DNA from 3 places in the Rhizobium sp. SG570 genome. Region 2 is predicted to be linked to each of the others. Evidence: predicted binding sites of a transcription regulator. Region 2 holds the regulator's gene; each other region holds the start of a gene.

Region 1 (10,665 bases), on a different contig from region 2:
CCCGTCTTCTCGGTGTTTGACTAAGGGCCCTTTCCGCATCTAGATCATTTGGGCGCGCAGGGAGGGTCGATGCAGATATTGGACGGCGAGGAACCGTTTCGTCAGGGCGATCACATCCTGCGGCCGGTTCGCCCATGGACATCAAGCGTTCATGCTTTGCTCGCCGCCTTGCGGCGACATGGTTTTGCCGCAGCTCCGCTGCCGGCTGGATTTGATGCGGTCTGGGAGAAAGTGACCTATCTGCCCGGCACCACCGGCGATCTCGACGACAACGTCGAAATGCGCTCCGAACTGGCCTTGCGGTCGGCGGCGTCTCTGCTTCGTCATTATCACGATTGTTCAGCGCTGTTTCTGCGCGACCTTGCAACGGAATGCATATGGCAATTGCCGGCCCGAACGCCGCGCGAAGTCATCTGTCATGGGGATTTCGCACCCTATAATGTCGTGCTGAAAAACGGCGAGGTGACTGGCATCATCGACTTCGAGACGGCTCATCCCGCCCCTCGGTGCTGGGATCTGGCCTATGCCGTCTATCGCTGGGCGCCGCTGTCCTCAGGCATCGGGGTGGGAAGCCTGGATGGGCTGGACAACCAGATCCGGCGCGCCCGCATCTTTGCCGATGCCTATGGAATGTCGGCTGCAGAACGCCGCTCTCTGCCCGATGCCATCGTCGAGCGGCTGGAGGCGCTGCTGAGCTTCATGGAGCAGGAGGCGGCGCGCGGCGTCGAAAAATACCGGCGGGACCTCAAGGAGGGACATGATCAGGGCTACCGCCTGGACATTGCCTATATGACGAGATGGTCGGCGGAAATTACGGCAGGAATGACCGAGTAACAGATAGCAGCGATATGATCTTCAGACGGCTTCCTTCTTCAGGGGCCGAAAGCTCATGCGGTGCAGGGAGCACGGGCCATGCAGCTCGATGCCGGCGCGATGCTGGGCAGTGCCATAGCCGGCATGGGCCGCGAAGCCATAGGCGGGAAAGTCGTCGCCTGCTCGCGCCATCATCCGGTCGCGCGTCACCTTCGCGACGATCGAGGCGGCTGCGATCGAGAAAGAGCGCGCATCGCCCTTGACCACAGCCTTGCCAGGGCATGCAAGGCCCGCGGGCACATCGAGGCCGTCGGTCAACACATAGCTTGCCGGCACCGCCAGGCTGCAAATGGCACGGCGCATCGCGTCGAGGCTTGCCTTGCGGATATCCGTCGTGTCGATACGGGCTGCACTCGATGAGGCAATGGAAACGGTTGCCGTCGCGAGGATTTCGACAAACAGCGCTTCGCGTCTGGCGGCGGTGAGCTGCTTGGAATCGTTCAGCCCCTGCGGAATGCGTTCGGGATCGAGAATGACTGCCGCTGCGACGACAGGCCCTGCGAGGGGCCCACGGCCTGCCTCGTCGGCACCGGCGACCGGCCAGTGTCCGGCGCGGCGGGCGATCAGTTCCAGCTCGAAGGTCGGGATGATTGGCGCTTCGTCGAAAAGCATGGGAGAATCGGGTGATGTGCTGCGTGGCATGCGGCAAAGCTCGCACACCACCCGATCTCCTGCAAGCCCCCGGTGGATCAGGGCGGCGAACCTGGGGGGCTCTCTTCCAGCGGGCACAGGGAAAAACCCGCGAGGAAAGGTCAGAGCAGCGACAGCTGGACGCCGCTGCCGTCAGGCGGCACGAACAGGTCGTCGCGCAGCGCGATATTGCGGCGTGTGAGATCGAGCCGTCGCGTTGCCATTTCGAAGCGACGGCTGATCTGCCAGGCATAGGGTCCGGCACCCTTCATGCGTTTGCCAAAATCGGCATCGTAATCCTTGCCGCCGCGCATCGAGCGGACCAGCGACATGACGTGGCGGTATCGATCCGGATAGTGCTGCAGCAGCCAGTCGCGAAACAGCGGGCTCACTTCCAGAGGCAGCCGCAGGATCACATAGCTTGCCTCCAGCGCGCCGGCAGCCTTGCCGGCATCGAGGATGCGCTCGATCTCATGGTCGTTGAGGGCGGGAATGATCGGCGCCACCATGATCGAGGTGCGGATGCCGGCCTCGCTCAGGGCCTGGATCGCCTCCAGTCGCCGCGGCGGCGTCGCGGCGCGCGGTTCCATGGTGCGCGCCAGCTTCCGATCGAGCGTCGTCACCGACAGGCCCACCCGCACCAGGTTCTTGGCGGCCATGTCCTTGAGGATATCGATATCGCGCATGACCAGCGCTGATTTGGTGACGATAGCGACCGGATGGTTCGCCCTGTTCAGCACTTCGAGGATCTGGCGCATGATCCGCCATTCCTTCTCGATCGGCTGATAAGGATCGGTGTTGGTGCCGATGGCGATGACGCGCGGCTTGTAGCCGGGCTTTGCCAGTTCCCGCTCCAGAAGCTTCGCCGCATCCGGCTTGGCAAACAGCTTCGCTTCGAAATCCAGCCCCGGCGACAGGCCCATATAGGCATGCGTCGGCCGCGCGAAGCAGTAGATGCAGCCATGCTCGCAGCCGCGATAGGGATTGACGGAACGATCGAAGGGAATATCGGGCGATTCGTTGCGCGTGATCGCGGTGCGCGGCTTCTCCACCTGCACCTCGGTCTTGAAGGGCGGAAGCTCCTCCAGGGTCTGCCAGCCGTCATCGAAGGTCTCGCGCTGCCGAGCTTCGAACCGGCCGCTCGGGTTCAGCCCGGCGCCGCGTCCGCGCCGGCGCTCGACGTCGACCCTGAGGCCGGCGTCGGCGATCAAGGCGTTGGCAATGTCTGGCGTATTGGCAGGCGCGAATGCGGCCTGCCCTGCAAGGGACTGCTCGTTCATCGGTAGCTCCAGGGCGGTTCGTGGCGCCGCACGCCGCGTCTAAGGTGATTAAATTCCTATCCGACAAATGAGAACAATGCAAGAACAAAATACGAAATTGCACTCCGCCGCGACCTTTGAGGCTGTGTATAAGCCTTCCCGCTAAACCTTCGGGTTTGAGGGGTTATGCGCTGGCAATAAATTGTGCGCCGCTCTATAAATGGGCAATGTTGACGGTAATCATCGAATGTCAGGATCAGGAACCTGAGCTGGCGCAGACATTGGCGGCATTGGTGGCGGGCGCTATCGAGGGCCTGGTTTGCGATGTCGTCGTGCTCGATCACGGCTCGCGGGACGGCACCTCACGGGTGGCGGATGCCGCCGGCTGCCGGTTCTATTCGCAGTGGGATATAAAAGACATATTGCGCACGGCGCGCGGCGAATGGCTGCTGCTGGTCGAGCCCGGCGCGCGCCCGCAGGCCGGCTGGATCGACGAGATCGCCGAATATGTTTCGTTGAACAAGGTGCCTGCACGCTTTACCGCATCGCGCGGTTATCGCCGGCCTTTCCTGCAGCGCATCGGCCGCGGCACACCGCCCCTGGAGCTGGGATTACTGCTTTCCAAGCCACAGGCCATCGCCGTCGCCAGAACCGGCATGCGGCTGGCGGAATTCGCCAAAGGTCAGAAAAGCCGCAGGCTTTCAAGCGAACTCATTCCATCCTGGGTCGCGCGGGCGGCGCGATAGAGCTCTCATCGTCCCAGATTCCATTTGTAAACCTGGGAATAGCTGTCATAATTTTGTTGTGGCGGCACCTTTCGCGTATCGCGTTGGGCGGCCGACCACAAAGATGCCGGTATGCGGCGGAACTGGTCAGCGGAACTCTCCTTTTCCGCCGAGATTTCGGCGAAAGGAGGTGCGTTATGAAACGCACGATGCTCTACCGCCTTATTGCAACGGCCTTCGTTGCAAGTGCAATTCTCTATCCCGGCGTTGCCGCCTCCCAAGCGACACTGGCTTGCGCCAAGCGCGTTGATATCATCGCGTTCCTTGGCGACCATCTTTCCGAAAAGCTGTCGGCTGCCGGCAAGCTCGATCCCAACACCATCGTTGAAATCTACGCTGCCGAAAGCGGCAACTGGACGCTGATGATCAGCGACGTCTCCGGACGGAGCTGCATCATTCTCAGCGGTGATACTTGGGAATCAATTCCTGCCCTGCCGGGGCCAAAGGCATAGCGGGCTGCGAGGCCTTGCGGACACGCAGGATCTATTTGGAACCGCCGCCGCGCTTCAGATGCTCGTCGAGGCGGGGCATGATCTCCACGAAATTGCAAGGCATGTGCCGGTAGTCGAGCTGCGCCTTCAATATGCCGTCCCAGGCGTCCTTGCAGGCGCCGGGAGAGCCCGGCAGCACGAAGATGAAAGTGGCATTGGCGACGCCGCCGGTTGCCCGCGACTGTATCGTCGCCGTGCCGATCTTGTCGTAGGAAATGCGATGGAAGACCTCGGAAAAACCGTCCATCCGCTTTTCGAACAAGGGTTCCAGCGCCTCGGGCGTGACGTCGCGGCCGGTAAAGCCGGTGCCGCCGGTGGTGATCACGACGTCGACCGCATCATCAAGTGTCCAGGCTTCCACCTGGGCGCGAATGCGCTCCTTGTCATCGGGAACGATGGCGCGGCTGACAAGCCTGTGACCGGCTTCGGCAATGCGTGCGACCAGCGTATCGCCAGACTTGTCGTCGGCCAGCGTGCGCGTATCGGAGACGGTCAGCACGGCGATGCCGACGGGAATGAAGGATCTTTCGGTGCCTGGGCCTGCCATCATGCCTCTCCCGCAATCGTCTCGGTCGCCTGGAAATACCAGTCCGGCCTCTGTCTGTGAAGCAAGGCAGCCGCAGCCTCTGCCTGCTCGATGGTATCGAAGATGCCGAAGCATGTCGCCCCGGAGCCGGACATGCGAGTCACAACGGCATGCTGGCTTCCGATCAAACCGGCGAGCGTTGAAATCTCGCCGCAAATCATTCGCGCCGGCGGCTCGAGGTCGTTGCGCAGGCTTCTGATCGTCTCGATCCATTCGTCGCGCCCCTGCGGCATCCGCGACGGGAACAGGAGCGGCGGATTGTCCTTGCGGGAAAGCCGGCGGAATACCTCCGGTGTCGAGACGCCGACAAGGGGATTGCCGAGAACCATGGAAAAGGACGGAAAGTCCGGCAGGAGTTCGATCGCCTCGCCGATGCCGCGCGCCACCAACGGCCGGCTCGCGAGGCACATCGGCACATCCGCCCCGAGCTTCAGCGCAATTGCCTTTGTCGTTTCTTCCGGCAGTGCTGCGCCCCATAGCCGCGTCAGCCCGCGTAGCGTCGCGGCCGCATCCGCCGAGCCGCCACCGATGCCCGAGGCGATCGGCAGGTTCTTTTCGAGATGGATGTGAACGGGCGGCGCATCGATCTCGAAAAGAACCTGCCGCAGCAGATCTCGCGCCTTGAGAACGAGGTTGTTTCCCGCTTCTGCATCGGCGGAGAGAAGAGGGGCAAAGCGCCCGGAAAGGCTGAATTCGTCATGCTCGCTGGTGCGAAAGGCAAGGCGGTCGCCGTGGCGGGCAAAGCTCACCAGCATATCGAGCAGATGATAGCCGTCGGCGCGGCGGCCCATCACATGCAGCGCAAGATTGATCTTTGCGGGCGCTTCCTCCGTGAGGTCGAAATCGCCCGCTGCCAAGATCGCGTTCATGAAAAGTCTTAGGACTTCTTATCGACCGGAGCAGGCGCGTTCGAATCGGGAGCGGGCGCCGGTGCCGGATCGGGCTGCTTGGTCTTGTCGACCGTCTTCGGATCGGTGTCGAGCGCAGGCAAGCCCTTGTCGACCTTCTCCTTGATCTTCGGAATATCGGCTTCTTCCGGCTTCGAGGCCAACGCCCGATTCCACTGGTAGACGGCTTCGAGCTTGCGGTTTACGCGCCAATAGGCATCGCCCAGATGATCGTTGATGGTGGGATCGCCGGCCTTGAGCTGTGCGGCGCGCTCCAGCTCGTTCACTGCATCGTCGAAGCGGTTGAGGCGGAAATAGGCCCAGCCGAGCGAATCGACGATATAGCCGTCATCCGGCTTGAGGTCGACGGCCTTCCGGATCATGTCCAGACCCTGGTCGAGGTTCATGTTCATGTCGACCCAGGAATAGCCGAGATAGTTCAGCACCTGCGGCTGATCCGGGTTGAGTTCCAGAGCCTTCTTGAAGTTCGGCTCGGCATCGGCCCACTTCTTCAGCCGCTCATAGGCGATGCCGCGCTGGAAGAACACGGCCCAGTCGCTGCGCTTCGGCACGGGGCCGATGATCTGCACGGCCTTGTCGTAGTTATCGGCCATGGCCTGGAAGTCCTTGGCATCGGAAAGGACGCTGCCATAGGCCAGATAGCTGCGGACGTCGTTGGGGTCGGAATCGATCAGCGCCTTCAGATGCTTGCGGGCATCGTCAACCTTGCCGGCCTGCGCCAGAGCAAGCCCGAGTTGCAGCTCGGAGATGCGGGCCATCGGCGAATTGTCCGGCACCTTCCTGTAGAAAGCGATGGCGCGATCGGTCTGCTCCTGCTTTTCCGCAAGCCCGCCGAGAAGAACCAGCGTATCGGCGGCCTTCGAATCGAGCGAGTTGGCGATCTGCAGATAAAGCGAAACGACATCTTCGGCGCCGTCCCGGTTGAGCGCGGCACCGATGGTGAACAGCACGGCCGCCGCGCCCTGCGTCGCGTCAGTTACCTGCTGCTCTGGCGTATCACCCTTGCTGATGCTGTCGCGAAGCGCATTGAGCGGCGCGTAATTGCTGACGAGGTTGTCGCCGACCGAAATTGCATCGAGAGCCTTCTGCTTGTCGCCGGCCTTGGCCTCGAGGCGTGCCAGTGCCATGACGGAGCGCATGAAGGTGTCGGGTGCCGTTGCGCCACCCGTCTTGTCGAGGACGGCGTCGTTGAGATGCGAGCGTGCCGATTTCAAATCGCCTATCGTCAGGGCGATGGCGCCGGCATGATAGTTCTTGAAGATGTTGAACCAATCGGGGCCCTTCATCTTGTCGATCATCGCGATCGCTTCCTTGCCGCGGCCGGAGCCAGCGCGGGCCCAGGCGGAGAGCAGGTTGGTCATCATCCGGTCGAGATCGTTCGGACCGTTATACTTCAGGATATCCTGAGCGCTCCTGTATTCATGGCGGCGGATGGCGTCCATGCCGCGCACGATCGTCGTGACGCGCTCGACGGAGGGATCGCTCTTCAGCTCGTTGGCGTATTTCACGCCTTCTTCAAGATTGCCGTTGAGCAGCAGCGAAATCATCAACCGCTGACGGATTTCCGGATTGCCCGGCTCGATCATCAGCGCCTTTTTGTAGAGCGCGATGGCGGTGTCGTAGTCGTGGTCGACATCGGCTGTGCGGGCGGCCAGGAAAGCCCCGGCAAAAGTATCGACATTTTCCGGATCGAAGGCGACCGGGGTGTTGATCTCCGGCGCTGCCGGCTTGTCCTCAGCACGCGCGCCATTCAGGGCGGACACGGAAAGGATCGCCGCCAAGGCTACGCCCGAGAGGAAACGGATGGCAAGTCTCTGCCGCATTAGAAAGCCTTTCATCAAGGGATGGCCAGCGAAGTCGCCGGCGGCATAAAGCATTCGTGTCAACTGATTCACAACAGGATGGCTTTTTTGAAGCGGCCCTGCAAGAAATTCGGTCCGCCGCTATCAATTAACGCGTTCGATGCAGAAATCGATCACTTCCAGAAGTGCGGATTTCCAGGGCGTTTCCGGCAATGGCGCCAGGGCGTCGCGGGCGATGGTGCCATAATGAATGGCACGGGCGATTGTGTCGGCAAGTGCGCCATATTTCGTGATCAGGCCCAGGGCCTTCTCAAGGTTCTCGTCGCTGTTGTTGCCCGTTTCGATGGCGTCACGCCAGAAGGCACGTTCCTTTTCGGTGCCGCGGCGATAGGCCAGGATCACCGGAAGCGTGATCTTGCCTTCACGGAAATCGTCGCCGACATTCTTGCCGAGATCAGCGGCCTTGCCGCCGTAATCAAGCGCGTCGTCGACGAGCTGGAAGGCGAGGCCGAGATTGGTGCCGTAGGATTTCAGCGCGTTGCGCTCAGCCTTGCCGGCATTGGCGACAATCGGACCGACTTCGGCGGCGGCGGCGAAAAGCGCCGCGGTCTTGGCGCGGATGACCGAGAGATAATCGTCCTCGGTCGTTTCCATGTTCTTGGAGACGGAGAGCTGCAGCACTTCGCCTTCGGCGATGACGCAGGCAGCCGAGGAGAGTACATCGAGCGCCTCGAGCGAGCCGACTTCGACCATCATCCGGAAAGCCTGGCCGAGCAGGAAGTCGCCGACGAGCACGCTCGCCTGGTTGCCCCAGATCATGCGGGCGGTGGACTTGCCGCGGCGCAGGTCGCTTTCATCGACCACGTCGTCGTGCAGCAATGTCGCCGTATGCAGGAACTCGACGGATGTGGCGAGCTTGATGTGATTGTCGCCCTGGTAGTGATAGAGCGCCGCCGAGGCGATGGTCAGCATCGGCCGCAAGCGCTTGCCGCCAGACGAGATGAGATGCTCCGCAACCTCGGGAATCATCTGTACATCGGAACCGGCTTTCGACAGGATGAGCTGATTGACGCGTTCCATGTCCGCCTTGGTCAGATCCACCAAAGGCTTGATGGATGCCAGTTTATTCTTGCTTTCTTCCAGCGGTATCACGACGCCCAACGATCCGGACTCCTGTTCATTTTCTGCAAAGCACCATAAGAAGGGGCGAAAGAGGCGGCAAGAGGCGAATTGTCTCGTCGCGTAAATTTGACAGGAAACTCAAGGCTTATGCACGAACTCATCCGCACGAATGATCCGGTCCTCCTCTCTTTTGCGGAGAGCCTGATGAAAGATGCCGGGATTCATTGCTTCGTCGCGGATCAAGCCATGAGCATTCTCGAAGGCTCGCTCGGCATGCTGCCGCGGCGCTTTCTGGTGGATGAGGAGCGCGCCGATCAGGCACGGCGTATCCTCTTCGACGCCGGCCTCGGCGACGAGTTGCGCCCGGCGCGTGCCTGAGGTGCGCTATGACCGATAGCCCCCCGGAAACCATCGACGCCTTCCATCGCGGGGCGTTTCATGTCGTCCAGCCGAAGGGCAGGGGACATCGTTCCGGTATGGATGCCATGCTGCTGGCAGCTCTCGTCGCCGACGAGCGCCCCATCCGGGTGGCCGATCTCGGCGCCGGCGCGGGTGCGGCCGGCATGGCGGTGGCGTCGCGGCTCGATCGGGCTGATGTGGTGCTGTTCGAACGCTCGCCCGACATGGCCGAATTCGCCCGCAAGAGCCTGTTGCTGTCAGAAAATGCCCGTTTCGCCGGCCGTGTCTCGGTCCTCGAGGCCGATGTGACGCTGACCGGCAAGGACCGCAATGAGGCGGGGCTGATCGACGACAGTTTCCATCACGTCATCATGAACCCGCCCTTCAACGACGCCAGCGACCGGCTGACGCCCGATGCGCTGAAGGCCGAGGCGCATGCCATGACCGAGGGGCTGTTCGAGCGGTGGATACGCACGGCGGGCGCCATCATGATCCCCGGCGGCCAGCTGTCGCTCATTGCCCGGCCGCAATCGATCGGCGAGATCATCGGCGCCTGCGGCCGCCGCTTCGGCGGCATCGAGATCACGCCGATCCATCCGCGCGAGGGCGAAAACGCGGTGCGCATCCTGGTGACGGCGATCAAGGGATCGAGGGCGAGGCTGGTGCTGCGCGCGTCGCTGATCATGCACGGCGAAGGGACGCACAAATTCTCCGATTTCGTCGACGATATGAACAACGGTCGTGCCGCCTATCCGCGCAAATAACGCGTTGCCGGCGTGAATCGGCGCATGAAATGCGATCGGCGATGTTGCGTTTGCCGTTTCCATGCATACATCACGGGCAGCGAACATCATGATTCAAGGTGACGAATGGTTGGGTTTTTCAGGCGCATGCTTCCGAAGCGGTTTCGCAAGGAAAGGGTGGTCATACCTGTCGTTCGGTTGAGCGGTGTCATCTCCTCCGGCGGCGGTCCGCTGCGGCAATCGTTGAATCTGGCTGGCGTCGCGCAGGCATTGGAAAAGGCCTTCGATATGAAGGACGCGCCGGCCGTCGCCATTGCGGTGAACTCGCCGGGCGGCTCTCCGGTGCAATCGCGGATGATCTATAATCGTATCCGCGATCTGGCTCTTGAGAAGAAAAAGAAGGTTCTGGTCTTCGTCGAGGATGTGGCGGCTTCCGGCGGCTATATGATCGCGCTCGCCGGTGACGAGATCATCGCCGACGCCACCTCCATCGTCGGCTCGATCGGCGTCGTCTCCGGCGGTTTCGGCTTTCCGGAGCTGTTGAAGAAGATCGGCATCGAGCGCCGCGTCTATACCGCCGGCGAGAACAAGGTGATCCTCGATCCGTTCCAGCCGGAAAAGGAAAAGGACATCGACTATCTGAAGAGCCTCCAGCTCGAGATCCACAAGGTCTTCATCGACATGGTGCGCGAGCGGCGGGCGGGAAAGCTTGATGCGGACGATACTGTGTTTTCCGGCCTCTTCTGGACGGGAGGCCGCGGCCTTGAGCTCGGCCTTATCGACGGTCTCGGCGACATGCGTCAGGAATTGCGGAAGCGTTTCGGCGACAAGGTCAAGCTCGCGCTGATCACCACGCCACGCAGCCTTTTCGGCCGTCGCGCCCCCGGTGTTTCTCTGTCTGGTATCGATGGTCTCGGTGCCGGCCTTGCTTCCGGGCTTGCGGAAGTGGCAGAGGAAAAGGCATTGTGGAGCCGGTACGGATTGTAATCGGGAGCGCTGGGTAATGCCCCAGATCATCTTCTTCGTCGCCGCCGTCGGCGGCCTGTGGTTTTTGTATCGGCGCTTCG
Region 2 (10,665 bases):
CACGATGGATGATACCGTGATCGGCGAGGGCACCAAGATCGACAATCAGGTCCAGATCGGACATAACGTTCGCATTGGCCGCCATTGCGCCGTCGTCAGCCAGGTCGGCATAGCTGGCAGCACGCTGATTGGTGACGGTGTGCAAATCGGCGGTCAGGCGGGGCTGAACGGCCATATTCACATTGGCGACGGTGTACAGATCGGCGCCAAGAGCGGTGTTATGAACAGCATTCCGGCGGGCGAGCGTTACGCTGGTCATCCGGCGCGGCCCCTGTGGGATTTTCTGAGGGAATCGGCAGAGATCGCGAAGCGGTCGGGAGCCAGAGAAAAGAAGGACGGGAGTGCGGAGCATGACTGAGGAAGCCAAGACATCATTGTCATCGGCTGACGTTCTGGAAATTATGAAGCTTTTGCCGCATCGCTATCCCTTCCTGATGGTCGATAAGATCATCGAGATCGATAGCGATAATTCCGCGATCGGCATCAAGAACGTGACGGCCAACGAGCCGCAATTCACCGGGCACTTTCCAGGTTCCCCGATCATGCCGGGCGTACTGCTCATCGAAGGCATGGCTCAGACGGCAGGCGCGATCTGCGCCCGCAAGGATGGCATCGGCGGCAATCTCGTCTATTTCATGACGATCGACAATGCCCGTTTCCGCAAGCCAGTCGTTCCCGGTGACCGCGTCGAATTCCATGTCGTCAAGCAGAAGCAGCGCGGTACGATCTGGAAGTTCCATTGTGATGCCAAGGTCGATGGCATCCTGGTTGCCGAAGCCGATATCGGCGCGATGATTGTGAGGAAGGATCAGGACGAGGCATGAGCAGCATCGCAAAAAGCGCGAGCATTCATAAGTTCGCGGTCGTTGAGGATGGTGCCATCATCGGCGAGAACGTCGAGATCGGGCCTTTCTGCCACGTCGGCCCCAAGGTCGTGCTGCATGATAATGTCCATCTGCTGACGCATGCCATCGTCACCGGTCGCACGACGATCGGCAAGGGAACGAAGATATTTCCGATGGCCATTGTCGGTGGCGACCCGCAGAGCGTTCATCACGGCGGCGAAGAGACGACGCTGGATGTTGGTGAGAACTGCACGATACGTGAAGGCGTGACGATCAATACCGGCACGGCCGACTACGGCGGCAAGACGATTGTCGGCAACAACAATCTGTTCCTCGCCAATTCCCATGTCGCGCATGATTGCCGCGTCGGCAACAATGTCATCATGTCCAACAATGTCATGCTGGCGGGGCATGTGACCATCGAAGATCGCGCCATTCTGGGCGGTGGCTGCGCCGTGCACCAGTTCACCCGCATCGGTCGGCAGGCTTTCATCGGAGGACTTTCGGCTGCAAGCTACGATGTCATTCCCTACGGCATGCTGAACGGAAATCCAGGCGTGCTGTCCGGCCTCAACATTGTCGGCATGACGCGCGCAGGCATAGACCGCGCGGTCATTCACAGGGTTCGACGCGCCTACAAGGGTATCTTCGAAGGCGAAGGTTCGATCCGCGACAATGCCGCGGCGATCCGTGACGAATATGCCGATTGCAAGGAAGTGATTGAGATCCTCGATTTCATCGCAGCCGATAGCGATCGCGCACTGTCGTCGCCCAATCGCGGCAAGAGTTGACGGTGGTCTCCGCCGGCCAAGACGGCAAGGGTAGGTTGGCGATCATCGCGGGCAGTGGTTTTCTGCCGGCTTACGTTGCTGAAGCTGCCCGCCAGGCCGGCGAAAATCCTGTCATCATTGCGTTGACGAACGAGGCGGATAGGGATTGGTCCGCTTTTGATCACGCCAATCTCGGTGTCGGCAATTTCGCCGGCCTTGAAATCACGTTCCGTCGCTATGGCGTTGACCGGGTCGTCATGTCCGGCGGCGTCGCGCGCCGTCCGCCTTGGCGGGAGGTGCATCCGACGTGGCGCGTGATCAAAGAATTACCCTCGACTATCCGCACGCTTCTTTCCGGCGGCGATAATGCCGTGCTGCAGATGGTCATCCGCTTGATCGAGGCCGGTGGCGTCCGCGTCGTCGGTGCGCACGAGATTGCGCCCGACCTGCTGGCGACCACCGGGCCGCTCGGGCGGCACGCACCCTCGCAAGAGGATTTGCGCGATATCGCCCAAGGTGCGAAGGCAGCCGACGCGCTTGGGCTTTTGGATGTCGGCCAGGGCGCCGTCAGCGTCGGTGGCCGTGTCGTGGCGCTTGAGGGCGCCGAGGGCACGGACAAGATGATCGAGCGTGTTGCCGGCTTGCGCGCCGAGGGCCGTATATCGACACGCCGTCGCGGCGTGTTGGTCAAGCTCTGCAAGCCGCAGCAGGATGTGCGCGCCGATCTGCCCTCGATTGGTGTCTCGACCGTGCTGAACGCCAAGAAGGCCGGCCTTGCCGGCGTTGCGGTGGAAGCGGGCAGGGCGCTGGTTCTCGACCGTGAGGCGGTGATTGCCGCGGCCGATGAAGCCGGCATCTTCGTCTGCGGTATTGATCGTGGTCTGAGCGCAGAGGGCTTCATGTGAGCGGCGCTCCCTTGAAGCTCGCTGTCGTTGCGGGAGAGGTTTCCGGCGATCTGCTGGGCGGCGATCTCGTCGCGGCGTTGAAGCGGCGCCATGGCGGTCGCGTGGAGTTGATCGGCGTCGGTGGCGAGGCGCTGGAGGCGCAAGGCCTGCGCTCGCTTTTCGACTATTCCGAATTGTCGATCATGGGCTTCATCCAGGTGATCAAGAGACTGCCGAAACTGCTTGCCCGCATCCGGCAGACGGCCGAAGCCATCATAGCGGCCGAGCCCGATGTGCTTCTGATCATTGATAGCCCGGATTTCACCCACCGCGTGGCGAGAAGGGTGCGCAAGGCATTGCCCGGCCTTCCGGTCGTCAACTATGTCTGCCCCAGCGTCTGGGCGTGGAAGGAGTACCGTGCGCGGGAAATGCTCGCCTATGTCGATCATGTGCTGGCCGTGCTGCCGTTCGAGCCAGAAGCCATGCAGCGCTTGGGCGGGCCGGCGACAACCTATGTCGGCCATCGCCTGACGGTGGACGTCGATCTGCTGAAGACGCGCCGACAACGCGCGGTGCGCGGCACGAGTGCTGCCGACGCCCCAATGACGGTCCTTCTTCTCCCGGGGTCGCGCGCTTCGGAAATCCGCCAACTCCTGCCGGTTTTTGAGCGGGCTACCGATGAACTTAGCCGGCGAAACGATGGCGTCCGGTATCTGCTGCCGACGGTGCCGAGGCAGGAGGCCCTAGTGCGGTCGCTTCTCGAAAATTGGAGCATCAAGCCGGATATCCTCGTTGGTCAGGATGCGAAGTGGAAGGCCTTTGCGCAGGCGGATGTCGCCATGGCAGCGTCTGGCACGGTGATCCTGGAGTTGGGGCTTGCCGGCGTTCCGGTGGTCTCGACTTACAAGACGGAATGGCTGGCCAGATTTGTGATGGCGCGCATCAAGGTATGGACGGCGGCCTTGCCGAACCTGATTGCCGATTACGCTGTCGTGCCTGAACTCATCAACGACATTTTGCGGCCCGGCCTGCTGGCCCGCTATATGGAGCGCCTGTCGAACGACACGCCTGAGCTATCGGCAATGCTCGCAGGCTATGATGTCGTCTGGCAGCGCATGCAGACGGAGGAGCCGCCTGGTGACAAGGCCGCCGCCATCCTCCTGGAGGTCTTGTCCAATAAAAAAACCGGTCATTTCTGACCGGTTTTTTGTTTCAAGTCCGGAGCTTAGCGCTTGGAGACCGGAACGTATTCGCGCGGCGGTTCGCCGGTATAGAGCTGGCGCGGACGGCCGATGCGCTGATGCGGATCCTCGATCATCTCGTTCCACTGAGCGATCCAGCCGACGGTACGGGCAAGCGCGAACAGTACGGTGAACATGGTGGTGGGGAAGCCGAGGGCCTTCAGCGTGATGCCGGAGTAGAAGTCGACGTTCGGGTAAAGCTTCTTCTCGATGAAGTATTCATCGGTCAGCGCGATGCGTTCCAGCTCGATCGCGATGTCGAGCAGCGGATCGTCCTTGATGCCGAGTTCGCCGAGAACCTCATGCGCCGTCTTCTGCATGATCTTGGCGCGCGGATCGTAGTTCTTGTAAACGCGGTGGCCGAAGCCCATCAGGCGGAACGGATCGTTCTTGTCCTTGGCGCGGGCGATGTATTCCGGAATGTGGTCGACAGAGCCGATTTCCGTCAGCATGTTCAGCGCGGCTTCGTTGGCGCCGCCATGAGCAGGGCCCCAGAGGCAGGCGATGCCTGCAGCGATACAGGCAAACGGGTTTGCGCCCGAGGAGCCTGCGAGGCGAACCGTCGAGGTCGAAGCGTTCTGCTCGTGGTCGGCATGCAGGATGAAGATACGGTCCATGGCGCGTGCCAGCACCGGATTGACGACATACTCTTCGCAGGGAACGGCAAAGCACATGCGCAGGAAGTTCGATGCGTAATCCAGATCGTTCTTCGGATAAACGAAGGGCTGGCCGATATGGTACTTGTAGGCCATGGCGGCAAGCGTCGGCATCTTGGCGATCATGCGCAGGCTCGCGACCATGCGCTGATGCGGATCGGTGATGTCGGTCGAGTCGTGGTAGAAGGCTGACAGAGCGCCGACGCAGCCGCACATGACTGCCATCGGATGCGCGTCGCGGCGGAAGCCGGTGAAAAAGCGCGACATCTGCTCATGCACCATGGTGTGGTGCACGACGCGATAGTCGAAGTCCTTCTTCTGTGCGGCTGTCGGCAGTTCGCCGTAGAGTAGCAGGTAGCATACTTCGAGGAAATCGCCGTGTTCGGCCAGCTGTTCGATCGGATAGCCGCGATGCAGCAGAACGCCTTCGTCGCCATCAATATAGGTGATGCTGGACTCGCACGACGCGGTCGAGGTGAAGCCAGGATCGTAAGTGAAAGTGGAGGTGTTCTTATAAAGGGCACCAATATCAATGACACTCGGGCCGATGGTCCCGGTTTTGACCGGCAGGTCTACCGTCTTCTCACCCCAAGTTAGTTTCGCGCTTTGTTCCGTCATGCTGATCCTCCAAGATTTGGCGGGATTGACGCCATAAAAAGCGCCAAAAGGTTAAGCGACTACCGACTAGCTATATGATCCAGAGCCTAATGCCAAGTTATCCTAATGCCGAATTGTGCATTGCGGTATCAACTTTTGGGCAATGCAGTAGGGCATTTGATCCCCCCGTTCCGGTAAATGGCGCAATTTGGCAGTGGGTGTGCCGATTTTGGTTGAATTCACCGAATGGTGACGGCAAAAATCGCGTCATAGCTGTAGTTTTGCGTGGGGCAGGCAGTGAATGCCTAATTTAGAGGCACCGGAGCAGCAGGAGGATGGCAGGAATCTTCCTGGGCCTGCAGAGCCTCACCATGCCGCCACGCCCTTTGTTTCTCGTGCCAAAGCGGAGCAGCGGGAGCGGACGCAGGATCAGGCGCCGCCGGTCGCGCGTTTCTACCTGGCTGTCAGTCGCATCAGATCCTTTGTTTGGCGCCTGATCGAAGAGGAGGCCGCGCATGGTCGTGCCATCCTGTTTGCGCCGATCTATATGGGCCTCGGCGCGATCTTCTGGTTCAAGGCCGATATCGATCCGCCGCCGCAGACGGTCCTTGCTGCGCTCCTGGTCCTGGCTGGCAGCTTTCTTTTCAGGCGCGAAGCGGGCCGCGTGCTTCGGCATGTCCTCTTCGCCGGCATGCTGGTTTGTCTGGGCATGGCTCTGGCGCAATGGGAAAGCTGGCGGGCATCGACCGTCATGCTTGACTCGGCTGTGACCACGACCGTCACAGGTCGGATCGAAAGGCGAGAGTCCTACGATAACGGAGGTTGGCGATACGTCGTCAAAGTTGACAAGACAGAAAAGCCGGCCATTCGCAGACCGCCGGAGCGCGTCACCATTTTCGTGCGCAAACAGGCAGAACCGTTCAACCTCGGCGACCGCATCCAGGGCAAGGCGCGACTGACGCCTCCGGCCGGACCTGCTCTGCCTGATCTCAACGATTTCGCGTTCAGTTCCTATTTCAACGGCATCGGTGCAAACGGCTTTGCCTTTGGAAAGCCGACCCTACTGTCACCGGCCAGTGATGTCGCTGCGGATTCGGTGTCGGACAAGGCGGATATCTGGCTTGCCGGCCTGCGCAACAGCATAGGCGACAGGATTAGAAGGACCTTGCCCGGCGACACCGGCGCTTTCGCGGCCTCGCTTGTCACCGATGAGAGACGCGCGCTTTCGGACGAAACGACCGAAGCGCTGCGAATGGCCGGGCTCACGCATATCATTGCCATTTCCGGCCTCAACATGGCGCTTTCGGCCGGCATCTTCTATATCGGCCTGCGCTATCTGTTCAGCCTGTTTCCCGGCATGGCGCAGGCGTGGCCGACCAAGAAGATAGCCGCCTTCGGCGCGCTGGTAACCCTGACGGCTTACTATCTCATTTCCGGCTTTGGCGTGTCGGCCGAACGCGCCTTCATCATGATGGCGATCATGCTGGTTGCCGTGCTCTTCGACCGGCCGTCGATCAGTCTGCGCAACGTCGCGCTCTCGGCAATCGTCATTCTCAGCCTGTCGCCGTCGCAGGTGCTCGGACCGAGCTTTCAGATGTCCTACGCCGCGACGCTGGCGCTGGTATCCGGCTACACGCTTTGGAAACGGCGCCAGCATCGGGAAAATATTCTTTCGCGCTCCAGGCTCCTGAGCCCGCTGCTGTTCGTTACGCGCTTCTTCGGCGGCATATTGTCGACCTCCTTCATTGGCGGCGCGTCGACGGCGATCTTCTCGATCGAGCATTTTCACCGGTTGGCGACATACGGCCTTGCAGCCAATCTCGCTGCGATGCCGATCGTCTCCGTCGTCGTCATGCCGTTTGGCATGGCGGCCATGTTGCTTATGCCATTTGGTCTCGACGGGCCCTTTTGGCAAATCACCGGCGAGGGACTGGAGTTGGTCATCGCTATCGCCAAAACGGTGGCGGGATGGGGCGGCGATATTACCTTCGGCCGCCAGCCCGCCTGGCTTATGCCGACATTCATCGCAGGCTTTCTGCTCATGACGATGTTGCGAACGAGCGTGCGCCATGTTGGCCTGCTGTTGCTGCTTTCTTCCCTCGGCGTGGCAGCATTCGGCTCTGGCGTGCCCAAACCGGATCTCATGATTTCCGAGGATGGTGTTCTGGTTGCCTTGCGACAGGACGACATACTGGCAACAAATCGCGAAAGACCGCAGGCTTTCATTTTCGAACAGTGGCAGAGAGCGCTGGTTGCGAGCGAGCATCAACCTCCGACTATCCTTCCTGTTGACAGCCGCCTTCCCCAGATAAGCAAGACGGATCATCGCCGGCGATTGAGCGTCGAAGAGCAGGGCGCAGTTCGCAAGGCAATGGATGAAGCACTCGACCAGGCCATGCAGGGCAGTTTTGCTTGCCAAAAGGGCGCATGGTGCGTCGCGATGCTTGAAAATGGCGCGATGCTGGTCACCATCGAGGACGCAGCTTACCTGTCGCCGGCCTGCGATACGGCCAATATCGTCGTCACTCCCGTACGACTGCGCCTGGATCGCTGCCGCTCCGGCGCCATGCTTTTCACAGGCGCCACATTGCGGCAGACAGGGTCCATTGAGATGGACCTCAGCACCGACAAGCCAAATGTGGTAACTGCGTTCGAAAATCCACAGCGCCCATGGGCTCGGCACAGAACATACAATTGGCGCACAGGCACATTCGGCGCGCCGATCGTCCGAGCATCACCGGTCAGTGATAACGGCGAATGAGGCCAACGAGCTTGCCTTGCACCTTGACGCGATCCGGCCCGAAGATGCGGGTTTCATAAGCGGGATTGGCTGCCTCGAGCGCGATGGAGGCCCCCTTGCGGCGGAAGCGCTTCAACGTCGCTTCCTCGTCGTCGACGAGCGCGACGACGATATCGCCCGGATTGGCAGTCGTTGCATTGCGAATGATGACCGTATCGCCGTCAAAAATGCCGGCATCGATCATCGAATCGCCTCTTACTTCCAGCGCATAGTGCTCGCCCGAGCCGAGCATGTCGGCAGGGACGGTTATGTCGTGGGTATTATTCTGGATGGCCGAGATCGGAACGCCAGCGGCGATGCGGCCCATGACCGGTACCGAAACAGAACTGTTCTGGTCGTCGTTCGCAACTTTTGGCGGAGCAGGCGGCGCAACTGGCTGAGGTTTGCCGAGGCTGCCTTCGATGACGCTCGGCGAAAAGCCGCGGCGCGGCTGCAGGCTTGGATTATAGGCATCCGGCAGCTTGATGACCTCAAGCGCTCTGGCCCTGTTCGGTAGCCGGCGGATGAACCCTCGTTCCTCCAAAGCCGTGATCAGACGGTGAATACCGGATTTGGATGCAAGATCCAGCGCGTCCTTCATCTCGTCGAAAGATGGTGGCACGCCGGACTCCTTCATCCGTTCGTGAATGAAGAGAAGCAGTTCCTGCTGCTTGCGCGTCAACATCGTCTTGGAACCCCAGAATCGAGAAAAGCGTGAAACAAATCCAGAACGGACACTATATGTTCCATATGTGTTCCGCAAGTACTTAAATTTCGGTAAAGCTTTGCACGGACAGTTAAATATTCGACATCACTGGGTGGACCCGATAAAAGTCTCATATGGTTATATCCGCGCTAACATATCGGAAAACATAAGGAAATGCTGTTTAGCCCTTCATTGGGCGCATGCAGCCTACCTTGAGTAGCTGACGCATGGATGAAAGCCATTTTCACGACATGCGATTCCGGTACCGATCAAAGAATCAGCCGCATGATCTAGCGTCTTCGACAGGACATGCGGTCGTCTTGCGCCTCTATCGTCTTGCTTTCATCTTGAATTGGAGGATGGATGGGCGCAAACCTGCGGGCGCAGGAAAATAGGAGACATCATGACTTTGTCGCCGCATCCGCTGGATCATCTCGTATTGCCGACCGTCAATCTCGCTTTGGCGCGCGAGCGGCTCGGCAAGCTCGGTTTCACCGTCGCGCCCGACGCCCGGCATCCGTTCGGCACCGAGAATGCCTGTGTCTTCTTTGCGGACAAGACCTATCTTGAACCGCTGGCAGTGGCATCCCCTGAGCAATGTGAGGAGAGCGTCGGCGCGGGGAATGTCTTCGTTGCGCGCGATCAGGCCTATCGCTTCCGGCTCGGTGAAGACGGCTTTTCAGCCGTGGTGTTCGGCTCGGAGGATGCTGTCGCCGATGACGAGCGCTTTCGGGTAAGCGCCATCTCGGCGGGACGCATGCTGGATTTCTCGCGTCCCATGAAAATGCCGGATGGAACCGAGACCGTCGCCGGTTTTCGTCTCGCTTTCGCCGCCGATCTGCGTGCGCCGGATTTTCTGGCCTTCTGCTGCCAGCGCATCAATCCGCTGCCCGCCGATCGCAGCGTGCTGGAGCGCCATGAAAACGGCGTCACCGGCATTGCGCGGGTGGCGATATCGACACCCACCCCGGCCGCGTTCCGCACTTTCTTCGAAGCGATCGTCGGTGAACCCTGGATATCGGAACATTCTTTCGGTCTGACGATCAGGGCGGCCAATGCCGATATCGAGCTCCTGACGCCGGCAGGCATGGAAGCGTTTTACGATTTGCCTGTTCACTCGGACGATCCCGGCTTGCAGGCGCGCGCAATCCTTTTCAAAACACGCGATCTTTCCGTGACATCGTCGCATTTCGCTGCTAACGGCGTCACCTACACGCGTAAGAACAATCGTATATTGACAAGGCTGGCCCCCGGACCGGGCGCCCTGTTCGCCTTCGAGGAGATAGCATGAGCACGAATTCTGAAGTGATCGTCGGCGAGGGAGCCTCCAAGGTTCTGTTTTCCAACACCGCCAAGCTGTCGCTTATTGCTGGTCCGTGTCAGATGGAAAGCCGCGAGCATGCTTTTATGGTTGCTGGCGTCCTGAAGGAACTCTGCGGCAAGCTTGGCATCGGCCTTGTCTACAAATCCTCCTATGACAAGGCGAACCGGACTTCGCTCTCCGGCAAGCGCGGCATCGGCCTTGAAAAATCCATGGAAGTCTTTGCCGATCTGAAAAAGGAATACGGTTTTCCGGTCTTGACCGACATTCACACGGAAGAGCAGTGTGCTGTCGTCGCCAAGACGGTCGATATCCTGCAGATCCCGGCCTTCCTGTCGCGCCAGACAGACCTGCTGGTTGCCGCCGCCAAGACCGGCCGCGTCGTCAACGTCAAGAAGGGACAGTTTCTGGCTCCCTGGGACATGAAGAACGTGCTTGCCAAGCTGAACGACAGCGGTAACCCGAACATTCTTCTGTGCGAGCGCGGCGCCTCCTTCGGCTACAATACGCTGGTCTCCGACATGCGCTCGCTGCCGATCATGGCGGCGATGGGCGCGCCGGTGATTTTCGATGCGACCCATTCCGTGCAGCAGCCCGGCGGGCAGGGCGGTTCGACGGGCGGCGATCGCCGATTCGTCGAGACGCTGGCGCGCGCCGCCGTCGCCGTTGGCGTCGCCGGCGTTTTCGTCGAGACGCATGAAGATCCGGACAATGCGCCGTCGGACGGCCCGAACATGGTCTATCTGAAGGATATGCCGCGGCTTCTTGAGAAGCTGCTTGCCTTCGACGCCATCGCCAAGGCTTGAGAAATATCAGGCATTCAACAGGCTGACATGTATTTGCGTTACGGGGCCTGAAGGAGTGCG
Region 3 (10,665 bases), on a different contig from region 2:
TCCGTCGTGCCTTTTTCATTTGGCGACGCAGTCGCGCGACTGCGTCTTACTTGTCGCGGCTGACGCTCATCTCGCCGAAAATGCGTGCAACCTCCTTTTGTAGGGCGCTGTCTGCTCCGGTTATCGGGGCGAGTTCGGGATCGATGCGCTGTGCGGGACCAGGAGCCTGTACCGGGGCGGATGCGGCGGCCGGCTGTTGCTGAACCTGGCGGGGCTGCTGCACGTTCGGAATGATCCGCTCGGCAGTCAAATTCTTTGACATTTCCGCTTCCAGCACGCGTTGAAATTCATTGGCAGGTTCGGCGGGAGACGGTGCGGCGACCGTCGGCTCGACGGCCGCCGCGCGTGCCGGTTGTTGCGGCAGGACCATATGGCGAGCGGCTTCCAAGATGTCGGCGGCTTCCGTCTCGGTCAGCGCGGTCACGGGCTGGGATGCGCGCTGCGGCGGCGTGACGATAGGCTGAGGCCGTTCGACCTGACGCGGTGCGGGCTCCGGCGCAGCGGCGACAGCCGGTTCAGTGCGCAGATAGGCGTCGGTCTTGTCCCCGGTCGATCGAGGGAGCTGCGAAAATGCGGCGGGGAGGGTATCGAGTTCGGCGGCTTTCTGTGACGGTTCCGGTCGGTTTTCGTACGCGAAGGGGATTTCGACCGGCGTGGGCGTTGGTATCGATGTCGGTGTCGGTGTTCCTGTCCGCGTTGGATCTGAGATCCCGGATTCGATGACGATATCGGTCGGCCCGCCGATCATGATAAGGTGTTCAATGCCGTCGCGACGGACAAGAACGAGTCGGCGGCGGGCATCAACAGCGGCCGCATCCAGCACCTGCAGGCGCGGTTGGCGGTTCTTGCCACCGCGCACGAAAGGCGAGGGCGCTCGGTGGCGCAGAATCCAGAGAATGCCGATCAGCAGGAGAAGAGCGATGCCAACTCCGCCGACTGCGAGGAAGAAGCGGCTGCCGTAGGCTCCGGCGATTTCGTCCAACATGTCGAGATACTCCGTATTTATCCCCGATAGCGCGGCCTTTGCGCAGCAACCGCAGGGCCGCCGCCGTGACATTGGCCTTCATATGAGGTGATCATATGAACAGGATTGTGCCGGAGACAAGATGGCATTGCCTGATGTTCCGTGCTCTTGCCTGTGAATTCAAGCCTTTCTGAGCCTGCAAAGCTTTTTGCGGGTGACGCAAGTTGATAAAGAAGGATTCGAAAGGTCCGACTCCTGCGATCCGTAACGTTCACGACATGTCGCAAGGGGAAGGCGAAGACGAGGGGTCTATGACGAAGCATCGTCCGTCCGACGAGTATAGCGTGCCGCTGGTGGATCGTGGGGTTCGTTCGGGCACCGCGCTGCGCATCATCCTGCTTGCGCTCGTCCTCGTCGCGGCCGCGGCCGCCTTTGTCGTCTTCAAGAGCCAGCTCGACAATGAGGCCGTGCTCGGCGGCCTCGGCATCCTCGCCATGGTCGGCATCTTCTTCCTGGTGTCGTCGATCATCGGTTTCGTCGAGGTCATGCCGCAGCCCCAGTCCGATAGTCTGGCGCGCTCATTCCTCAACAGCCAGCCCGACGGCACGCTGATCACCGACGAAAAAGGCCGCATCATCTATGCCAATGCGGCCTATGGACGCCTGACGGGCGCCGCCAAGGCGACGGAGGTGCAGTCGCTCGAGACGCTGCTGTCGCGCAACCGCGAATCCAACGAGGCACTGTATCGCCTCGCAAACGGTCTGCGCGAAGCGAAGGAGGGATCGGAAGAATTCCGTCTGATGAAGCCTCTCGGCCCAGGGGATGGAAGCGGCAATGATGCTCATTGGTATCGTCTGAAAGCGCGCGTGCTGCCGCCGGAACCGGGGCGCGGCAAGGCCCTGCATATCTGGCAGATCACCGACATCACCTCCGAACGCGACGATCAGGAACGTTTCTTCAAGGAGCTGCAGAACGCGATCGACTATCTCGACCACGCGCCGGCCGGCTTCTTCTCGGCCGGACGCAAGGGCGAGATCTTCTATCTCAATGCGACGCTTGCCGAATGGCTGGGTCTGGACCTCACGAAATTCGTGCCGGGCTCGACGACGATAGGCGATCTCGTTGCCGGCGAGGGGCTGGCGCTGATCCAATCCGTGCAGGCGGAGCCGGGACTGAAGAAGACGGTGACGCTCGATCTCGATCTGCGCCGTGCCAACGGCCAGAGCCTGCCGGTGCAGATCGTCCACAGCGTCACGTCCATGCGCGATGGCGCCCCCGGCGAAAGCCGGACGATCGTGCTGACGCGACAGAACGGCGGCGGCACAGAGCAATCGGCTTCGGCGGCGGCGATGCGCTTCAGCCGCTTCTTCAACAATACCCCGATGGCAATCGCTTCGGTCGATGGCGAGGGTCGCATTCTGCGCACCAACGCGCCCTTCCTGAAGCTCTTCTCGGATCTCGTGTCGCGCGACGATATCGAGCGCGGCGCGGCGCTGGAGACTGTCGTCAACGACAACGACCGGGCTCAGCTGCGCCGGGCGCTGGCGGCCGCCAAGGACCGACAGGGCGACATTCCGCCAATCGACTCCCGCAATCCGAAGGACGACACGCGGCATTTCCGCTTCTATATCAACGCCGTGATCGACCAGACCGACGAAGCCCCGGAAGAGGCCGCCATCGTCTATGCCGTCGAAGTGACCGAGCAGAAGGCGCTCGAAACGCAAATGGCGCAGACGCAGAAGCTCAACGCCGTGGGAACGCTTGCCGGCGGCATCGCGCATGATTTCAACAACGTGCTGACGGCGATCCTGCTGTCTTCCGACCATCTGCTGCTGCAGGCGCGGCCTTCCGACGCCAGCTTTGCGGATCTGATGGAAATCAAGCGCAACGCCAATCGCGCGGCAGTGCTGGTCCGGCAGCTGCTTGCCTTCTCTCGCAAGCAGACCATGCGGCCGACGATCCTCAACCTGACCGATGTGATCGGCGACCTGCGCATGCTGGTGGACAGGCTCTTGTCAGGCACGCATGTCAAGCTGGATGTCGATTACGGCCGCGACCTTTGGCCTGTCAAAACCGACCTGTCGCAGTTCGAGCAGGTGCTTATCAACCTCTGCGTCAATGCGCGCGACGCCATGCCGGGCGGCGGTACGCTGACCCTGCGCACCCGCAATCTTTTGGCGGCGGATGTAAGCGCCTTCAATTACGCCTATCTGCCGCATGAGGACATGGTTCTCGTCGAGGTCAACGATACCGGCACGGGTATTGCGCCGGAAATCATGGACAAGATTTTCGAGCCCTTCTTCACAACGAAGGAAGTGGGCAAGGGCACGGGTCTCGGCCTCGCGATGGTCTATGGCATCATCAAGCAGTCCGGCGGCTACATCCATCCGGAATCGGAAGTCGGCAAGGGAACGACCTTCCGCATCTTCCTGCCGCGTCATATGGTCGACCCGTCGGTCGTGACGGAAGAAAAGGCGTCGGAAAGCCGCGGCGTCACGGCAATGGATCAGAGCGTTGCGGCGATGGGACAGAGCGAAGAGCCGGCGGATCTTACCGGCAAGTCTGCCGTCGTGTTGCTCGTCGAGGACGAAGAGGCAGTACGCCGTGGCGGCAAGCGCATGCTGGAGACACGCGGCTACACCGTCTACGAGGCGGGCTCCGGCGTCGAAGCAATGGAGATCCTGGACGAACTCGATGGTCAGGTGGATGTTGTCGTGTCCGATGTTGTCATGCCTGAGATGGACGGTCCGACGCTGCTGCGCGAATTGCGCAAGAAATATCCGGATATGAAGTTCATCTTCGTCTCGGGCTATGCAGAGGATGCCTTCGCCCGCAATCTGCCGGCCGACGCGCAGTTCGGCTTCCTGCCGAAGCCGTTCTCGCTGAAGCAGCTCGCGGTGGTCGTGCGGGAAACGCTGGACCGATAGGCGGGGTATTTTCCATTCGGAACGTTTTTTCTCGGCCGATATTGCCGATGCCGGCGCATGAGTGATATCAACTGCGCATGATCGATCCTGCCAAGCCCATTTTCCGTATGTGGTGGCGCTCCCTCTAGGAGCGGCAGTCGTCATGTCTTGAAATCGACCTTTGCCGCCGTGATCCGGTAGGCATCGTCATTTCAGTTTTCCTTCCCGACTACGGCGGCTCCTTTTGCGGAGCAAAAAATGTCTTCCTCTATCGATACCCGCCCCGTCATCCTGACGGGCGACCGGACCACAGGGCCGCTCCATCTCGGCCATTATGTCGGATCGCTGAAGAGCCGCGTCGCGCTCCAGCGCAGCCATCGGCAGTTCTTGCTGCTGGCGGATACACAGTCGCTGACCGACAATGCCCACGATCCGGAGAAGGTCCGTCGCAACGTTCTCGAAGTCGCCCTCGATTATCTCGCCGTCGGCATCGATCCCGTAGAGACGGCGATCTGCGTGCAATCCGCGCTGCCTGCGCTGGCGGAACTGACGCTGCTCTATATGAATTTCGTCACGGTCGGCCGCCTGGAGCGCAACCCGACGATCAAGACGGAAATCCAGCTTCGCGGCTTCGAGCGCGATATACCCGCCGGCTTCCTCTGCTATCCCGTGGCCCAGGCGGCCGATATCACCGCCTTCAAGGCAACGGTCGTGCCCGTCGGCGAGGATCAGGCGCCTCTGATAGAACAGACCAACGAGATCGTCCGCCGCCTCAACCGGCAGGTCGGCCGCGATATCCTTGTCGAGGCAGAGGCCATGGTGCCGACCGTCGGCCGCCTGCCGGGCGTCGACGGAAAGGCAAAGATGAGCAAGTCACAGGGCAACGCCATCCCGCTCTCGGCTTCGCCGGACCATATTCGCGATGCCGTACGGCGCATGTATACCGATCCCGACCACATACGCGTTAGCGATCCTGGAAGGATCGAGGGCAATGTCGTCTTTACCTATCTGGACGCCTTCTGCGACGATCGGCAATTCGTGGACGAGCTGAAGGCGCGATATCGGCAGGGTGGGTTGGGCGACGTCACCCTGAAGAGACATCTGGACGGCATTTTACAGGCGCTGCTTGCGCCGATCCGCGAGCGTCGCGCCCGGTTTGCCAGTGAACCGGACTATGTAATGGGGATATTGCGGGAGGGCACGCTGAAGGCAAGGGAGCGGACGGAGGCGGCCCTCGCTGAATTGCGAGCCGCCCTTGGTCTGTTCACATTGACCTAGGGCGGCTGCGAGGTTCCGTTTGTTATTCCGCCAGGGCGACGGCGATTTCGGCGGCAAGCCGCGCATTGTTTTCGACAAGCGCGATGTTGGTCTTCAAGCTGCGACCGTCGGTGATGTCGAAGATGGTGCCGAGCAGGTACGGGGTGACCGCCTTGCCGGTGATTTCGTCGCGTTCGGCGCTGTCGAGGGCGCGCTGGATGTAGATTTCCATTTCCTCGCGCGGAATTTCGTCGGCTTCCGGCACCGGATTGGCGATCAACATGCCGCCATCGATGCCGAGCTGTTCGCGGGTGGTCTGGAAGTTGGCGATTGCCGCGGGGCTGTTCAGAGTCAGCGGGCTCGGCAGGCCGGAGGAGCGCGACCAGAAGGCCGGGAATTCCGCGCTGTCATAGGTTACGACGGGCACGCCGCGGGTTTCCAGCACTTCCAGCGTCTTCGGAATATCGAGGATCGCCTTGGCGCCGGCGCAGACGACGATGACGCCGGTACGGGAAAGTTCTTCGAGGTCGGCCGAGATATCGAAGCTCTCCTCCGCGCCGCGATGCACGCCGCCGATGCCGCCGGTGGCGAAAACCTTGATGCCGGCGCGGGCGGCGGCGATCATCGTGGCGGCGACCGTGGTCGCACCGGTGCGGCGCTCGGCGATCGCGAAGGCGAGATCGGCGCGCGACACCTTCATGGCGGCTTCGGTCTTGGCGAGCGCCTGCAACTCTTCCGGCTCAAGGCCGATATGCAAAACGCCGTGGATGACGGCGATGGTTGCCGGCACTGCGCCTTCCTGCCGGATGATCGCCTCGACGCTGCGGGCCATCTCGATATTGCCCGGGTAGGGCATGCCGTGGGTGATGATGGTCGATTCCAGCGCGACGAGCGGCGCGCCGCGCAGCTTTGCCGCAGCGACTTCCTTCGAATAGGAGATCGGAAGCAGTGGCGAGATAGGCTTGGTCATGGTCGTGTCCAATTGACTGAAACGGTAGAGGCGATTTGAGCAGGCTTCATGACAGAATAGCGGCCTCTGGAACAAGGGCCAACATCGTCTTTAGCAGCTCGGGTGTGAGATTTTCGGCGGTGGCGAAGGGCGACTGCACGGTGATTGCCGCCGCAGCAGCACCGTGACGCACGGCCTCGCCAAGGTCGTGGCCGGCGAGCAGGGCGGCCAGAACTCCTGCGGCAAGCGAATCTCCCGCGCCGGTGACATCGGCGACATTGTCGACGATGGGCGGCTGCAGGCTGATGACGACATCGCGCGAGAACGCGATCAGTTCGCGCTTGCCGCGGGTGATCACGCCGCTCCGCAGACCGAGCGCGCGCAATTCGCTCACCCATTCGCGCGGGTCTTGTGGACGGCTCTCCGTCAGCGCCGCGGCCTCGGCTTCGTTGAGGAACAGGTGATCGATGCCGGCAAGGCACGGCTTCAGCCGAACCACCTTCGCAGGCGAAATCGCGATGGCGGCGACGGGTTTGCCGCAGAAGGACGCCCTTGCTGTGATGGCACTCAGCGTCTCGGCCGGCAGATTGGCGTCGCAAAGAACGAGGTCGGTCGCCTCGAATGCATTGCGAACGGCGCGAATCGCCAGGCGCCTGGGGACGAACAGTTTGTAGAGCTCCATGTCCGCAAGCGCGATGACCAGATTGCCGTCGCGTTCTAGGATCGCGGTGTAGCTCGGTGTCTTGCGGTCGAGGAACACGAAAGGCTTGTCGTCGATGCCGGCGTGGCTGGCGGCCTCGGCCACCATCTCTCCGGAGGGGTCGCCGCCGCGGGGCGAGATCAGCTTTACGTCGAAGCCTAGGCGGGCGAGATTGCGGGCTGCATTGAAGCCGCCGCCGCCGGGCTCCTCGAACCATGCTCCCGGATTGCTGGCGCCCGGCGCCGTCTCGCCGAAGATGCGACCGCGGCGGTCGACATGAGCGCCGCCAAGAACGAGAATCTTCTTCGCCATATGGTTTTCCTCAGCAATCGAAAAGGCGAATCGGACCGGCCGCCAACAAGCCTGATCCGATCGTCGCGGACCCGTAAGTGCCTGGGAAGAAAGGAGAAAACAAAAGTAGAACGGAATTCATTTTACCTTTTTCTTTCAATTGCTTGTTGTGCTCTTGTGATTGGAGAACAAATAGAGTACAGAATTCTCATCGGCGGCGACATTGCTAGAGCGGCTTCAATAACCTAAAGGTGGATCGAATGTCTCAGAATTCTTTGCGGCTTGTAGAGGACAAATCGGTGGATAAAAGCAAAGCACTTGAAGCGGCACTCTCTCAAATTGAGCGGTCGTTCGGCAAGGGCTCGATCATGAAGCTCGGCTCTAACGAGAACGTGGTCGAAATAGAAACGGTTTCCACTGGCTCCCTGAGCCTCGATATTGCGCTGGGCATCGGCGGTTTGCCGAAGGGGCGTATCATCGAAATCTATGGGCCTGAAAGCTCCGGTAAGACGACGCTGGCGCTGCAGACGATCGCCGAAGCGCAGAAGAAGGGCGGCATCTGCGCCTTCGTCGACGCCGAACACGCGCTCGATCCGGTCTATGCCCGCAAGCTCGGCGTCGATCTGCAGAACCTGCTGATCTCGCAGCCCGACACCGGCGAACAGGCGCTTGAAATTACCGACACGCTGGTGCGCTCCGGCGCTATCGACGTTCTCGTCATCGACTCCGTCGCGGCGTTGACGCCGCGCGCCGAAATCGAAGGCGAGATGGGTGACAGCCTGCCGGGCCTGCAGGCTCGTTTGATGAGCCAGGCGCTGCGCAAGCTCACCGCTTCGATCTCGAAGTCCAATTGCATGGTGATCTTCATCAACCAGATCCGCATGAAGATCGGTGTCATGTTCGGCTCGCCGGAAACGACGACCGGCGGCAACGCACTGAAGTTCTATGCCTCGGTCCGCCTCGACATCCGCCGTATCGGCGCCGTCAAGGAGCGTGAAGAGGTTGTCGGCAACCAGACCCGCGTCAAGGTCGTCAAGAACAAGATGGCGCCGCCTTTCAAGCAGGTGGAATTCGACATCATGTATGGCGAGGGTGTTTCCAAAACCGGCGAACTGGTGGATCTCGGCGTCAAGGCCGGCATCGTCGAAAAGTCCGGCGCCTGGTTCTCCTATAACAGCCAGCGCCTCGGCCAGGGTCGCGAGAATGCGAAACTCTTCCTGCGCGACAATCCGGATCTCGCCCGCGAGATCGAGTTGTCACTGCGCCAGAATGCCGGCTTGATCGCCGATCGCTTCCTGCAGAATGGCGGCCCTGATGCCGATGATGGCGACGCCGCTGCGGAATAGCGGTTTCCGGGAGCGATCCCGGGCCTGATATAAGACCAAAATCCGAAACCGGCCGCATTGTCCAAGAGATGTGCGGCCGGTTTTGTTCGTGCGGCTGGACAGGGCCGGGAGCGAACGATAAAAGCCACTGACTTTGACGCAAGTTGCTGATGGCAGTACTGAAGGGCCCAATATGAGCGGTGTGAATGAAATCCGGTCGACCTTCCTCGACTATTTTAAGAAAAACGGCCACGAGATCGTGCCGTCGAGCCCGCTGGTGCCGCGTAACGATCCGACATTGATGTTCACCAATGCCGGCATGGTGCAGTTCAAGAACGTTTTCACCGGGTTGGAGCAGCGGCCCTATACGACGGCGTCGACAGCGCAGAAATGCGTGCGCGCCGGCGGCAAGCATAACGACCTCGACAATGTCGGCTATACCGCCCGCCATCATACCTTCTTCGAAATGCTCGGCAATTTCTCCTTTGGCGACTATTTCAAGGAGCGCGCCATCGAGCTTGCCTGGAATCTGATCACCAAGGAATTCGGCCTCGACGCCAAGCGCCTGCTGGTCACGGTCTATCACACTGACGACGACGCCTATAATCTGTGGAAGAAGATCGCCGGCCTCTCTGACGACAAGATCATCCGTATCGCCACCAGCGACAATTTCTGGGCGATGGGCGATACCGGTCCCTGCGGCCCCTGTTCGGAGATCTTCTACGACCACGGTGATCATATCTGGGGCGGCCCTCCCGGCTCGCCGGAAGAAGACGGTGATCGCTTCATCGAGATCTGGAATCTCGTCTTCATGCAGTTCGAGCAGATCAGCAAGCAGGAGCGGGTCGACCTGCCGCGCCCGTCGATCGACACCGGCATGGGTCTCGAGCGCGTTGCCGCCGTGCTGCAGGGCAAGCATGACAATTATGACATCGATCTCTTCCGCGCACTGATCGAAGCCTCCGAAGAGGCGACCGGCGTGAAGGCTGAGGGCGAACATCGCGCCAGCCATCGTGTCATCGCCGACCATCTGCGTTCCTCGGCATTCCTGGTCGCCGACGGCGTGCTGCCGTCGAACGAGGGCCGTGGCTACGTGCTCCGCCGCATCATGCGTCGCGCCATGCGCCATGCCCAGCTGCTTGGCGCCAAGGAGCCGCTGATGTGGAAGCTGCTGCCGACGCTCATCCAGCAGATGGGCCGCGCCTATCCCGAGCTGGTGCGCGCCGAAGCGCTGACCTCCGAGACGCTGAAGCTTGAGGAAACCCGCTTCCGCAAGACGCTGGAACGCGGCCTGTCGCTTCTGTCGGACGCCACGTCGGACCTGCACAAGGGTGATAGCCTGGACGGCGAAACCGCATTCAAGCTCTATGATACCTATGGCTTCCCGCTGGACCTGACTCAGGACGCGCTGCGCGCCCGCGGCATCGGCGTCGATATTTCCAGCTTCACCGACGCCATGGAGCGGCAGAAGGCCGAGGCGCGTTCGCATTGGGCGGGCTCCGGCGACAAGGCGACAGAGACCATCTGGTTCGAGCTCAAGGAAAAGTTCGGCGCGACCGAGTTCCTCGGCTACGACACGGAGGCTGCCGAGGGTGTCATCCAGGCGATCGTTCGGGACGGCGCCGCTATCGACAGTGCTTCGGCCGGCGACAAGGTGCAGATCGTCGTCAACCAGACACCGTTCTACGGCGAGTCCGGCGGCCAGATGGGCGATACCGGTGTGATCTCCGGCGACAGCGGCAAGCTTGTTGTAGGCGACACCCAGAAGAAGGGCGAAGGCCTTTTCGTTCACAGCGCCGAGGTTTCGGAAGGCGCGATCAAGGTGGGCGATGCCGTCGTGCTGACGGTCGATCACGCACGGCGCTCGCGCCTGCGCGCCAACCATTCCGCGACCCATCTGCTGCATGAGGCCCTGCGCGAGGTGCTCGGCACCCACGTTGCCCAGAAGGGCTCGCTGGTCGCGCCCGAGCGCCTGCGCTTCGACGTCTCGCATCCGAAGCCGATGTCGGCCGAGGAGCTGAAGATCGTCGAGGATATGGCCAACGAGATCGTTCTGCAGAATTCGCCCGTTACGACCCGCCTCATGAGCGTCGACGATGCGATCGCGGAAGGCGCGATGGCGCTGTTCGGCGAGAAATACGGCGATGAAGTTCGCGTCGTATCCATGGGGCAGGGTGTGCGCGGCGCCAAGGCCGGCAAGCCCTATTCCATCGAGCTTTGCGGCGGAACGCACGTATCCGCCACCGGGCAGATCGGGCTCGTGCGCATTCTCG

Evidence for each region. The regulator LexA, encoded in region 2, represses DNA repair genes until DNA is damaged. The targets are predictions, from matches to a motif close to TGTTCNNNNTGTGTTCNG.
Region 1: the regulator LexA is predicted to act here: its motif matches at 2,853-2,870, upstream of FHT28_RS18620 (PA0069 family radical SAM protein).
Region 3: the regulator LexA is predicted to act here: its motif matches at 7,252-7,269, upstream of recA (recombinase RecA).

What each region holds. Positions count from the first base shown of each region.
Region 1 is NZ_JAAZQI010000009.1:22,129-32,793, forward strand. Features, by position in the region: gene FHT28_RS18610 (phosphotransferase) at 70-834, shown strand; gene FHT28_RS18615 (ribonuclease HII) at 856-1,515, opposite strand; gene FHT28_RS18620 (PA0069 family radical SAM protein) at 1,626-2,783, opposite strand; gene FHT28_RS18625 (glycosyl transferase) at 2,990-3,508, shown strand; gene FHT28_RS18630 (hypothetical protein) at 3,685-3,999, shown strand; gene moaB (molybdenum cofactor biosynthesis protein B) at 4,031-4,585, opposite strand; gene FHT28_RS18640 (4-(cytidine 5'-diphospho)-2-C-methyl-D-erythritol kinase) at 4,585-5,493, opposite strand; gene FHT28_RS18645 (tetratricopeptide repeat protein) at 5,502-7,355, opposite strand; gene FHT28_RS18650 (polyprenyl synthetase family protein) at 7,479-8,495, opposite strand; gene FHT28_RS18655 (DUF2007 domain-containing protein) at 8,604-8,834, shown strand; gene FHT28_RS18660 (methyltransferase) at 8,843-9,619, shown strand; gene FHT28_RS18665 (S49 family peptidase) at 9,725-10,585, shown strand; gene FHT28_RS18670 (membrane protein) at 10,602-10,665, shown strand, end outside.
Region 2 is NZ_JAAZQI010000002.1:580,960-591,624, forward strand. Features, by position in the region: gene lpxD (UDP-3-O-(3-hydroxymyristoyl)glucosamine N-acyltransferase) at 1-358, shown strand, start outside; gene fabZ (3-hydroxyacyl-ACP dehydratase FabZ) at 351-824, shown strand; gene lpxA (acyl-ACP--UDP-N-acetylglucosamine O-acyltransferase) at 821-1,636, shown strand; gene FHT28_RS06675 (LpxI family protein) at 1,639-2,520, shown strand; gene lpxB (lipid-A-disaccharide synthase) at 2,517-3,698, shown strand; gene gltA (citrate synthase) at 3,725-5,014, opposite strand; gene FHT28_RS06690 (ComEC/Rec2 family competence protein) at 5,295-7,754, shown strand; gene lexA (transcriptional repressor LexA) at 7,735-8,457, opposite strand; gene FHT28_RS06700 (VOC family protein) at 8,882-9,769, shown strand; gene kdsA (3-deoxy-8-phosphooctulonate synthase) at 9,766-10,605, shown strand.
Region 3 is NZ_JAAZQI010000012.1:114,760-125,424, forward strand. Features, by position in the region: gene FHT28_RS23110 (flagellar biosynthetic protein FliO) at 47-985, opposite strand; gene FHT28_RS23115 (PAS domain-containing sensor histidine kinase) at 1,276-3,891, shown strand; gene trpS (tryptophan--tRNA ligase) at 4,129-5,148, shown strand; gene FHT28_RS23125 (pseudouridine-5'-phosphate glycosidase) at 5,171-6,097, opposite strand; gene FHT28_RS23130 (carbohydrate kinase family protein) at 6,144-7,088, opposite strand; gene recA (recombinase RecA) at 7,328-8,413, shown strand; gene alaS (alanine--tRNA ligase) at 8,586-10,665, shown strand, end outside.